Regions from separate parts of the Lysinibacillus sp. FSL R5-0849 genome, predicted to be linked through region 1. Evidence: riboswitches for the same ligand, from Rfam matches in the RefSeq annotation. Region 1 holds a riboswitch; the other holds the start of a gene.
What was found. A riboswitch is a leader RNA that binds a small molecule or an ion and turns the genes downstream of it on or off. The one in region 1 is predicted to bind thiamine pyrophosphate.
Positions count from the first base shown of each region.

Region 2: linked by a shared signal. The riboswitch ahead of MKY80_RS12060 (ABC transporter substrate-binding protein) and the one ahead of thiM (hydroxyethylthiazole kinase) in region 1 are both predicted to bind thiamine pyrophosphate.

Region 1 is NZ_CP152004.1:3,495,809-3,501,995, forward strand. Features, by position in the region: gene MKY80_RS17180 (acyl--CoA ligase) at 1-1,457, opposite strand, end outside; TPP riboswitch at 1,645-1,743, shown strand; gene thiM (hydroxyethylthiazole kinase) at 1,830-2,597, shown strand; gene thiD (bifunctional hydroxymethylpyrimidine kinase/phosphomethylpyrimidine kinase) at 2,585-3,409, shown strand; gene thiE (thiamine phosphate synthase) at 3,399-4,040, shown strand; gene MKY80_RS17200 (alpha/beta-type small acid-soluble spore protein) at 4,114-4,332, opposite strand; gene thiI (tRNA uracil 4-sulfurtransferase ThiI) at 4,484-5,698, opposite strand; gene MKY80_RS17210 (cysteine desulfurase family protein) at 5,698-6,187, opposite strand, start outside.
Region 2 is NZ_CP152004.1:2,469,611-2,475,797, forward strand. Features, by position in the region: gene MKY80_RS12030 (sodium/solute symporter) at 1-563, shown strand, start outside; gene MKY80_RS12035 (hypothetical protein) at 656-832, shown strand; gene MKY80_RS12040 (TatD family hydrolase) at 893-1,642, opposite strand; gene MKY80_RS12045 (ABC transporter ATP-binding protein) at 1,632-2,381, opposite strand; gene MKY80_RS12050 (ABC transporter permease) at 2,356-3,129, opposite strand; gene MKY80_RS12055 (thiamine-binding protein) at 3,126-3,419, opposite strand; gene MKY80_RS12060 (ABC transporter substrate-binding protein) at 3,421-4,416, opposite strand; TPP riboswitch at 4,572-4,682, opposite strand; gene parC (DNA topoisomerase IV subunit A) at 4,806-6,187, opposite strand, start outside.

The DNA.
Region 1 (6,187 bases):
TTGACATGATTTTGAAGGCATTGAATAAGCTCTTGATTACCATTAGCACCATTATGAAGGATAATGAATGCTTTAACGATGTTCCCGCGAACTTTATCGGGACTTGCAATGACAGCAACCTCTTTCACAGTCGGATGCTTCATCAGCGCATCCTCTACTTCAAAAGGTCCAATTGTGTAACCTGAGGAAATAATAACATCATCTCCGCGGCCTTCAAACCAAAAATAGCCGTCCGCATCTTTATAAGCTCGATCCCCTGTTATATACCAATCACCACGGAATTGTAAATTAGTACGTTCAGGATCATTTAAATATTTTTTAAAAAGTGCAGGTGTTTCTCGATGAACAGCAATATCACCTACTTCTCCTATAGCAACTGGCTCGCCAAAATCGTCTATAATGTCAACCGTATTGCCTGGCGTAGGTTTACCCATCGAACCAACTCTTGCGTCCATACCAACCATAGTCCCTACAAGAAGTGTATTCTCAGTCTGACCATAACCATCTCGCACTTGTAGATGGAAAGTGTCTGAGAATTTTTTAATGACATCACTGTTCAATGGCTCACCTGCTGAAACAGCTTGTCGAATTGAACTGATGTCATACTCCTGTAAATTTTCAAGTGCTGCCATAAAACGATATTCTGTCGGTGTGCAACATAAGACATTCATCTTAAATTTTTCAAGCAATGCTAAATATGTTGCTGCATCAAACTTTCCTTTATAAACAAATGCAGTGGCACCGCTGCCTAAAATCGCGAGAAACGGACTCCAAATCCATTTTTGCCATCCTGGTGCTGAAGTTGCCCATACAATATCATTTTCTTGTACTCCTAGCCAGTGTGGGGCTGTTGTCCGTAAATGTGCATAGCCCCAGCTATGAGTATGCACAGCAGCTTTCGGGTTACCTGTTGTGCCACTTGTGTAAGCTAAAAAGGCATGGTCTGTACTTTTTGTTGGTGTAGAACTTATGTAAGTTGTTGGTTGCTTTCGCATTTTGTCTACTAACGGCTGCCATGGTTCATGTGCATTACCGATAACAAATTGCTGTATATTTTGTAAATTCCCTACTTGATCAAATTGCTCAATATAAGGCTCAAAGGCTACAACAGCTTTAGCATCAGCATGATGAATACGATACTCAATATCTTTTGTTCTTAGCATTTCAGAGCTTGGAATGATTATTAAACCCGCTTTTAATGCAGCAATATAGACAATGTATGCTTCTACTGAGCGTGGTACCATCACTAAAATGACATCACCTTTAGTTAATCCACTTTTTGTAAAGACATGTGCCGCCTGATTCGCTCTTTCAAGTAAATGTGCGTAGGTGATAAATTGTACATCAGAATGCTCATGATAAATAATCAATGCATTTTTAGTTGAATCCTTTGCATATTTTTCAAATTCATCTGTTATGTTATACCATTCTGGTGCTACTAATTCTTGTCTATTCATGGCAAATGCCCCCTTTTGTTAAGACACATTATACTCCTTTTCTAGTATTTTCAATGGTTTACACTTGATTTAAGTAAAGTCATGACAACTATCATGCTTAGCTATATGGCATCAGTCACGTTTTGTCGATAGGAAAACTTGCTATTGAATACATATGAAAAGTATGGTACATTTTGGTCAACTATAAGCAAGATTGCAGGGGGACTCATAAAGAGTTGAGAAGGTAAAACCTGACCCTTTGAACCTGTTAGTTAATACTGACGTAGGGAGCAATGAACATCGTTTTTTCAGATGAAAGGCTCTTTTTCGTGCATTTTTACGTAAAAAGGGCCTTTTTTGCATGCTTACGTCCACCAATAAAGGAGGACTAAAATGATTTTTCAAACAATTCGTCAACAACAACCGCTTATTCACTGTATAACTAATTATGTCGTGGCTAATTTCCAAGCCAATGGTCTATTGGCATTAGGTGCCTCTCCTGTCATGGCTGATGATAGCCATGAGGTGGAGGAAATGGTCGCCATTGCAGACGCTCTTTTAATCAATATTGGTACACTAAATGACCGAACAAAAGAATCAATGCTGTTAGCAGGAAAAAAAGCAAATACCCTTGCCATTCCTGTTATATTAGATCCGGTTGGCGCAGGTGCCACAGTTTATCGCAAGGAAACCGTACACCTATTACTTTCAGCTATACAATTTGCAGTCATACGCTGTAACAAGGGTGAGCTTGCGGCATTAGCCAATGTAGAATGGCAACAAAAAGGTGTTGATAGTGGTGAGGGATTTATTGCCATAGAGACTGAGGCTACACTATTGGCTCAACGCTACAACTGTATAGTCATTGTTACAGGCAAACATGATTTTATGACAGACGGTGTGCAGAGCCAATGGATTACAGGTGGAAATTCACAAATGACTGAAGTAACGGGTACAGGCTGTTTACTTAGCGCTATATGTGGAGCAGCCTTCTCTTCAGGAGATGATCCGTATAGCCAATTAGCGGAAACACTGACATACTATAAAAAAGCAGCTGAGTTAGCATCCGCATTTACAGAGGATATCGGGGATATTCAAATTGCTTTGCTTAATGCCTTACATCGTCTTTCAAAGGAGGGTGAGGCATCATGCATATTGTAACGACAATTGCAGGCTCGGATAGTGGCGGTGGCGCTGGCATTCAGGCTGATTTAAAAACATTTCAGGAATTAGGGGTTTTTGGCACCTCCGTTATTACAGCATTAACTGCTCAAAACACAATTGGTGTAACAGGGGTTTTCCCAATTGACGTTGACTTTGTTGAAAAACAATTTCATGCATTACTTGAAGATTTTTCGATTGCTGCGATTAAAACAGGGATGCTTTATTCCTCGGAAATTATTCAAGGTATTGCACACATTATTGACGATTTAAAAATCCCACTAATTGTTGATCCCGTTATGATTGCAAAAGGTGGAGAAAGCTTACTGCAGCAAGAGGCTATCGAGGCCATGCGCATGTCTTTACTTCCTCTTGCTACAATTGTGACACCAAATATACCAGAAGCAGAGGCACTTACGGGAAGAAAAATAAATCATTTCTCGGATATGGAGGAAATTGCTCAATGCTTTTTCCAACTAGGTGTTCAATGTGTCATCATTAAAGGTGGGCATCTACCCAATTCGTTATATGCAATTGATTATGTATTTATAAAAAATGACAAATCATTTTCCATGCAGTCTCCTCGTATTTCGACGGAAAACACACATGGTACAGGTTGTACATTTTCAGCAGCTATCACGGCTTTCCTTGGTCAAGGTTTGTCCATTGAAAAAGCTATTATCGAAGCTAAAAAATTTATACAATTAGCCATTATGCACGATTTAGACATTGGTAATGGTCATGGGCCCACAAATCATTTTGCTTATCAGTTGCATAAAGGTGCCTGCGAGGTGAAATTACTTGAAACGTGAAGATTTACAGCTTTATTTTATTATGGGTACAAGCAATGTTTCCCAACAGGAACCTTTAGCTGTACTCGAACAAGGGCTGCGGGCTGGCATTACTATGTTTCAATTACGTGAAAAGGGTCCTAATGCATTAACAGGATTAGCTTATGAGCAATTTGCCCGCCAATGCCAAAAACGATGTCAACATTACCGTGTGCCGTTTATCATTAACGATGATGTGGATCTAGCAGTTCGACTTGGTGCAGATGGTGTTCATATTGGCCAAGATGATGAACAGATTGCCATTGCACGTAAAAAAATGGCAAACCGGCTCCTTGGCGTTTCTGTACATTCACAGGAAGAGCTACAAACGGCTATTGACCATCATGCGGACTATGTAGGAATTGGACCTATTTTTGCCACAACATCTAAAAGTGATGCACAACCACCATGTGGCACAATTTTTTTACAGCAAGCTTCCAAATTGCAGCCTAACTTTCCCATTGTAGCCATAGGTGGAATAAATTGGACAAACGCTAATGTTGTTTTGCAAGCTGGTGCTGACGGAGTTGCTGTTATTTCTGCTATCTGTGACAGTAAGGATATTGAACAAACAGTATCCATGTTTAAGTCTTTATCTCGCATAAAAAAATGATTGATAAACAAACTAAAACCAGTGCCTTTTACGGTCACTGGTTTTGAGTTTATAAATGCTTAGTTAGCATTTATTAGTTGTTGTTGTTTGGCATACCTTTTAATTGAGATTCTGCCATTTGTACAAGACGTTTAGTGATTTCACCACCAACGGAACCGTTAGCACGAGCTGAAGCGTCAGCCCCTAATTGAACACCAAATTCTTGTGCAATTTCGTATTTCATTTGATCAAGTGCTTGTTGTACACCAGGTACTGCAAGCTGGTTTGAACTGCGGTTGTTGTTTGAAGCCATGTTTCTCACCTCCTTGTGAATATAGAATGTGCGTTATTAGATTTTTAATACAAAAAAAATAAAGGTAAAATGTACCTCTATTGGCATTCGGCGAACTATACAAAAAAGCCGTCTCAAATAAGCTATTTGAGACGGCTTTTGAAATTTTGATTTATAAAAGATCAGCAAACTTATCTTGCTTTTGCTCTTCTTCTTTCTTAGGGAAAATATAGACCTCACGATTTTTGACCGCGCGTGCTATCAGTTCATCAAAATCAGAAAAGCTTTCGTAATGCTCAACCTTTTCGAGCTTAGGCTTTGTTTTAGGACTAGCAGGCGTAAAGATTGTACAGCAGTCCTCAAAAGGCTGAATAGATGTTTCATATGTGCCGATTTGTTCAGCTAACTCAATGATTTCTAATTTATCTGATGAAATTAACGGTCGTAAAATAGGTGTATTCGTTACTGCATTTATTGCTGTTAAGCTTTCAAGTGTTTGACTTGCTACTTGTCCAAGACTTTCTCCTGTGACAATCGCAAGAGCACCGATTTCTTCTCGCACTTGATCTGCAACTTTTAACATCATACGCCGAGTTGTTGTCATTGATACATTAGAAGGTACTTTTTCTTTAATCAGAACTTGTATTTCAGTAAAAGGAATAACATGTAATCGTATATTAGCTCCAAATTTCGTTAACTCATTTGCAAGCACTTTTACTTTTTCCAATGAATTTTCGCTTGTATAGGGCGGACTAAAAAAGTGAATGGCTTCTAAACGGACTCCGCGTTTCATCATTAAATAACCTGCAACTGGACTATCAATACCACCTGAAAGCATTAACAATGACTTCCCGTTTGATCCTACAGGCATTCCGCCTGCACCTGGAATGACTTGTGCCATCATATAGGTTGCATCATGGCGGACTTCTACACGTAACTCAATATCAGGTCGCTTCACTTTAACAGATAAATTATTAAATTGAGGTAAAACATATCCACCAATCTCCCGTTGAATCGCGTGTGATTCTAATGGGAAGGTTTTATCGGTACGTTTCACTTCCACTTTAAATGTATATGGCTTTTCTTTAAATGTCTCCATTATCGTAATCGCCAGTTTTTTCATACTTTCCATATCTTTTTCACATGCTGCAACCGGACTAAATGATTGAATACCAAAAATTTTAGGCAAACCTGTTACTAGTGTTTGCATTTGTTCTTCATTCTCTATCGCAATAAACATTCGATCACGTTCTGTACGAATATGGAGATGTCCTAAATCAGCAAATGCATGACGGATATTTTCACGTAAACGGCGGATAAAATCCATCTTGTTGCGACCTTTTGTAGAAAGTTCGCCATATCTAATTAAAATTTCTTTCCAAATCATTACTTTATTTCTCCTTTAAGCTCTAGCATTACTTCTGCTAATACTTGTTTAAACTTTTCAATATCTTCGACCGTGTTATGTGCACCAAAACTAATACGGATAACACCTTTTTTATAATGCTCATCTAGATGCAATGCTTCAACAACATGACTTGTTTTAGTTTGCTTCGAAGAACAAGCACTGGATGTAGATACAATAACGCCTCGTTTTTGCATCGCATTAATGATGACTTCTCCTTTTAAATCGCGAACACTGAAAGATATAATATGTGACGCTCCCTGCGGAGTCGATAAAATATGAATAGCTTCTCCATATTCGTGTAACTGTGCAAGTATTTCATCATGCCATTGACGATAATTTTTTGCATGGTCATTCATGGTTTCAACCGCCATCCGAGCTGCCTTAGATAAAGCGACAGCTTGTGGAACAGCAACAGTCCCACTACGCAATCCAAATTCTTGGCCGCCACCAAGTGCATATGGCTGCCAT
Region 2 (6,187 bases), 1.0 Mb from region 1:
TAGCATTCGCAACAATTTTAGCGGTAGTAGCAGGTCTTGTACTTTCAGGTGCCTCTGCCCTATCACATGATATTTATGGGCAAATCATTAAAAAGGGTAAAATTACTGAAAAAGAGCAAGTTCTTGCAGCACGTATCGGTTCGATTACAATCGCTATAATTTCCATTTTATTAGCACTTGGTGCACAAACTTTAAACGTTGCGTTCTTAGTATCTTTAGCATTCTGTATTGCAGGCTCTGCTAACCTTCCAGTTATTATTTACACAATCTATTGGAAACGCTTTAATACAGCTGGTGCTGTTACAGCGATGTTAACAGGTTTAATCTCTGCTTTAGTATTAGTAGCTATGTCACCAAACGTATGGAATCCAGTTGAAGGCAAGGCGATTTTCGTGGGTGATCCGTTAATTATGTTAACGAACCCTGCCCTAATCTCTGTACCGCTTGGTTTCCTTGGTGGTTTCATCGGCACATTACTTTCTAAAGAAACTGATGATGCAAAATATCGTGAAGTTGACGTTAAAGCAAACACAGGTATTTCTGTACAGGACGTATCTCACTAAATCTATGTCATAAACCTCGTAAGTTCTTGCTTACGAGGTTTTACTTTTTCTTTCATTTTCGTTACTATAATTGTTAAAAGGAGGGAATGAAAATGGCTCAATCTAGGGCGAAAAAGAAGCGAATGCAAATAAAAAGAACTGTTGGCAAGGATGTAGAGAAAAATCGCCAATCCAATTCCTTCAGTACACATGAACGCACCACCAAAACAAAGACAGAGAAATTGAAGCATGATTTTACTAAACATAAAAAGCAGTATACGGATAATTAGTTTGTATCCTATACTGCTTTTATTATTGTAGAAAACACAAGTGTCATTTACAAAATTAGTTTAAAGTCGATAAAAGTTTGTCGTATTTTGAGTGATAATTTGAGCCGCTTCTTGTATAGACAATCCCTTGATGGCTGCAATCACCTCAATCGTCGAATGCATCATCCACGGAGACGTAGGTTTATTTGTAAATGGACCTTCAAACGGCCATGGACCATCTGTTTCAACCATCATTAATTCAATCGGGTAGATTTGAATTAACTGTTGAATTTCCTCTTCATACAATGCATCAGGCGTAACGGAGATAAAATAACCTTGCTGAATCATGCGTTTCACAACTGCCTCGTCCCCTTTAAACCAATGGAAATGTGCCTGACGAAGCTGATGCTTTTCTAGTAATTCGCACACAACGGTAGCATCCTCATACACAGCATGCAATACAATCGGTTTGTCCAACTCTTTCGCCAATACGATAAATCGTTCCAATAAAGCCTCATACGGACGAACATCCAAAGCTTGTTCTTGCCTTAAATAATAGGGTAAACCGACCTCGCCGACTGCTATCATCTCATCACTATGCGAGCGAATCCAATCAAATAAAGCCTTCTCTTCTATTTCACTCGGTAAAGGTTGCTCGGGATGGAAACCAAAAGCTGCCTTCACTTTGGGATAGACCTTCGCTAAATTCAACGTCTTTTGACAGGAGGACAGCTGCATACTTACCGCAATTAATGCCTCTACTTCTTCCAATAAAGAAGGTATTTCCACGTCCTTATACTGATCTAAATGAATATGGGCATCAATCAACATGCAAATCACCCTTTTCTTCCTGTAAATACATGAATAATTGTTGCTTCAAGGCTGTGAATGTGGCCGAATGACGAATTTCTTCTTTGCGAGGACGCTCAAACGGGACAATGATTTCTTTTTTCACCGTTGCAGGTCGTTTCGATAAAACAAGTATACGATCCGCTAAAAAGAGTGCCTCCTCAATACTATGTGTGACAAATAAGATGGATTTTCGATGTTCTTCCCAAATGGACAGTAGCCATGCCTGCATTTCCAGTCTTGTAAATTCATCGAGCGCAGAAAATGGTTCATCTAGACATAAAATAGGTTTATCACTGACAATGGCACGGATGAAGGATACACGTTGTTGCATCCCTCCAGATAGCTGGTTTGGATAAGCATGGCTAAAGGAAGCAAGTCCTACCTTTTCTAGCCACCCCTTTGCACGTTCAACATTAGGCTTTTGCTGCAGTTCCTCAACTATAGTTACATTCTCTAAAATAGTACGCCAAGGCAGTAGACAAGGCTGCTGTGGCATATAGCCAATTGTTCCTCTTTTTTGCAGGATATCCTCTCCATTTAATAAAATCACCCCTTGATCAACCGAAGAGACCCCACCAATTAATTGAAAAAGGGTACTTTTACCACTGCCGGATGGACCTACAATGGCCACAAACTCACCATTCTTGACATCAAAGGAAATATTATCAAGAACATGTAGACTGTTAAAGGACTTAGCGATGTTTTGAATGCTGAGCATGATAACTTCTCCCCTTTACCATTAATTTTTCAAGCAAACGAATACTACTAAATAACAATAAGCTTAACAAGACAATCGCAAAAATTGCGACAAACACTCGATCTGTACGGAAGGAGGATTGTGCTAAGGTCATGTATACACCAATTCCCTTTTTCGCACCAAGCCACTCCGCAATGACTGCCCCCATTACGCTATAAGTTGTAGCAATTTTTACACCTGAGAAAATAGCTGGGTAGGCATGTGGCCATTCTAGTTTCCAAAACGTTTGGGCCTTCGTTGCACCAATCATTTCAAAGTAATGCTTTAACTCGGGTGCTGTTTGACGAAAACCGTCCATTGTCGCTATGACAATAGGGAAAAAGCACACTAGACAAATAATGATGAGCTTTGGTAATAAGCCAAAGCCAAACCAAATAATAAGCAGCGGTGCTAACACAAGAATAGGTATGTTTTGCGACATAATGAGAATCGGGTAAAATAACGACCGAATGAAAGTAAAACGATGCAAAACAATTGCCACTGTTAGACCACAGCCAACTCCAATAGCAAGTCCTAGTAAAGCTAATTGCACAGTAGCCAGAGCATGTGGCAGGAACGTCTGATACGATTGAATGCCTTCTACTACAATTATGCTCGGTGCTGGAAGGAGCCATGGAGGAACATCAGCGATATGCACAACAAGCTCCCATATGAATAAGAGGAAGGCGATAAAAATTATCGTCCTTCCCTTTTGTAATGCCCGTTTCATGACTGATATTTCTCCGTTAATGTAGCCATTGTAATTCCATTTGGTTGATATAAAATTTTTACTTGTGTAATGACATTAATGGCTCCTAGCTCGACCATCTTAATATTCATTTTTTCAATGATTTGAAGGAGAGTTGTAAGCTCACCCTCCATCGTTGTTTCAAGTGGATGAACCTCATATTTCACACCAGATGCATTAATAACTGCAATGGCCGCATCTACATAAGGAATGACATCCTCATACTTCTCTGTCTTCGGAATAATTTGGACACTGATTAATGAATTTGCCATGTTATTTGGCCTCCTTTTTCGGTAAGAACTCATTCGTAAACGCTTGTTTAGCATCAAATTCGCCCTCTAATACTTTGTTGCTCGACATCCATTTAGCATAGTTTTCCCATACAGAAAGCTTTTGCTCACCCCATTGTTTAGCGTCATCCTGATACTTATCAGCCAACCACTCTTGGCTTTTATGCACTAATTCCTTATCTAAGTCTGGGGCTTCTTCTAGTAAAATATCGGCAGCTTCATTCGGATGCTCGATTGCATATTCATAGCCCTTCGATGCAGCCGCAACAAAAGCTTTGACGATGTCTGGATTGTTTTGAAGCATTTTTTCATTAGTTGCTAAAACAGGTGTATAGTAATCTAACTGATCACTGTAGTCCGTTAAATACAGCATATTAATCTTTTCCCCACGAAGCTCTGCCTCAATTCCTGTCCAAGCATAATAAATCCAAGCAAAGTCGATGTCTTTTTTCATCATTGTGAAGAAATCTAAATCTCCTGCATTGACAATATCTAATTTATTAATATCAGCGTTTTCTTTTTGCATTAATGATTGTAATACTGCTTGTTCGAGTGGCGCCCCCCAGCCACCATACGTTTTTCCTTCAAAGTCCTTTGGAGATGTAATACCCTTTGATTCTACAGAAGCAAATCCAGATGTATTATGCTGGATGATGGCTGCTATTGAGACAAGTGGCACATCCTGAACACGAGCCTGTGTAATGCCCTCCTGATAGCTCACGCCAAATTCTGCCTTACCGGAAGCTACGAGCTGATCGGCTCCTGCCTCTCCTGGCATAATAATATCAACATCTAAGCCCTGTTCTTCAAAATAACCAAGCTTTTTCGCAACATACAATCCTGTATGATTCGTATTCGGTGTCCAATCGAGAACCACTGACACCTTTTTCTTTGTATCAGCAGCTTGCTTGTCCTCCTTGTCGCTACAGCCTACTAACGTCATTAGTGCCGCTATTAAAATAAATAACCATTTTTTCATGCTAGGTCCTCCCAGTTTGTAATATGAAAGCGTTCAAGAATGAATGTTGTCACCAGAAGAAAGCGTAATATACGGTTGGTAAGATATTGATTGAAAAACAAAAAAACGCCTAGGATTCCTCCCAGACGTATTGCAATCAATCTCCAAAACTTTTGCTTTTTTGAATAGATGTTCCCTACGCTGGTACGAGCCAAATCAGGTTCAAAGGGTCAGTGTCTATCGGACACAATCTCAGCTAGCCATAACTAGCCCCCCTACATTCTTTCGCTATGAACTTTTCGATGATTATTATACCCATAGTTGATCTAAAATGACAAGATGCTATTTTTGGATAGTTGTTCCACTCCAACAAATAGCCCAGCTCTACAATATAGAGACTGGGCATGATTTTAGCTTGGTTTTTGTTCTTTTTTGGCCGTTAAGACATGGGAAATGGCTCCATCTGTTGCAATATCCACTTTAAATGAACCATTAGAATGACGATCAGCACGTGTCAATGCTTGAACATCAATAAACTCTTGGACGCCTTTTTCAGTTTCAATCACAACCTGCTCATCGTTTGTCGCTTGAATCACAGCGACAATTCGGTGAGGATTTGCTTTTAATTCTGTCAGGACTTTAAGACCACGTTTGGCACGACCTGCTACTTCTACCTCTGCGACATTCATTTTCTTGACAGCCCCTCGTTGCGTCACAATAACGACATATTGTGTTTCATCTGGCTGTAGAACATTGACCCCTACTAAAGCTTCTCCATCTTTTAACGTAATCCCTTTAACGCCGCCTGTTTTCACACCAGTAACTGGTAATTCCTCAATAGGGAATCGAATAGCATACGCCGTATCAGTTGTTAAGAGCAATTCCACATCATCCGTCATAAACGATGCATAAATCATTGCATCGCCCGCTTTAACATTCATTGTTTTAATCGGCTTCGAGTAACGCGTCACTGCATAATCTGCGAGCGGTGAACGTTTAATTTGTCCATCTTTCGTAGCAGTTAAAATATACGTATTTGGTTGTTCAAATGTTTCAAAGCCATAGACTGCAATAATTGATTCATCTTCACTTGTTGGCACAATACTAGAAATATGCTGACCAAGGTCCTTCCAACGAATATCAGGTAATTCGTGAACTGGCTGATAAATATAATTCCCTCTATTTGTAAATAACAATAGATGATGCTGCGTATTTAAGTTTGCTTCATACAATAAGTAATCGGAATCCTTCATCGCAAAATCTTGACCATTGGAAGCGGCATGGGATCGTGTAGAAGTACGTTTAATATAGCCATCTTTCGTGACAGTCACCACAACCTCTTCGCTTGGAACAAGGACATCTAATGTAATTTTAATTTCTTCTATTTCTTGTTCAATTCTCGAGCGACGCGGCTCTGTGAAGCGTTTTTTAATATCTAGTAATTCCTGTTTAATGACACGTACAAGCTTGGCCTCGCTTTGTAAAATTCCTTCTAGCTTGGCAATCAATTTATTTAAATCATCCTGTTCTTGGCGGAGCTCTGTAATATCGGTATTCGTTAAACGATATAATTGCAGGCTCACAATCGCCTCTGCTTGTACCTCGGTAAAATCGAACTTTGCTTGTAAATTGAGCTTGGCATCCTTCTTATCATTTGAAGAACGAATTGTCGCAATGACTTCATCTAAAATAGACAATGCTTTAATTAAGCCATCTACGATATGGGAACGATCCTTTGCCTTTTGTAAATCATATATAGAACGATTTGTGACCACTTCTTTTTGGTGAGTAA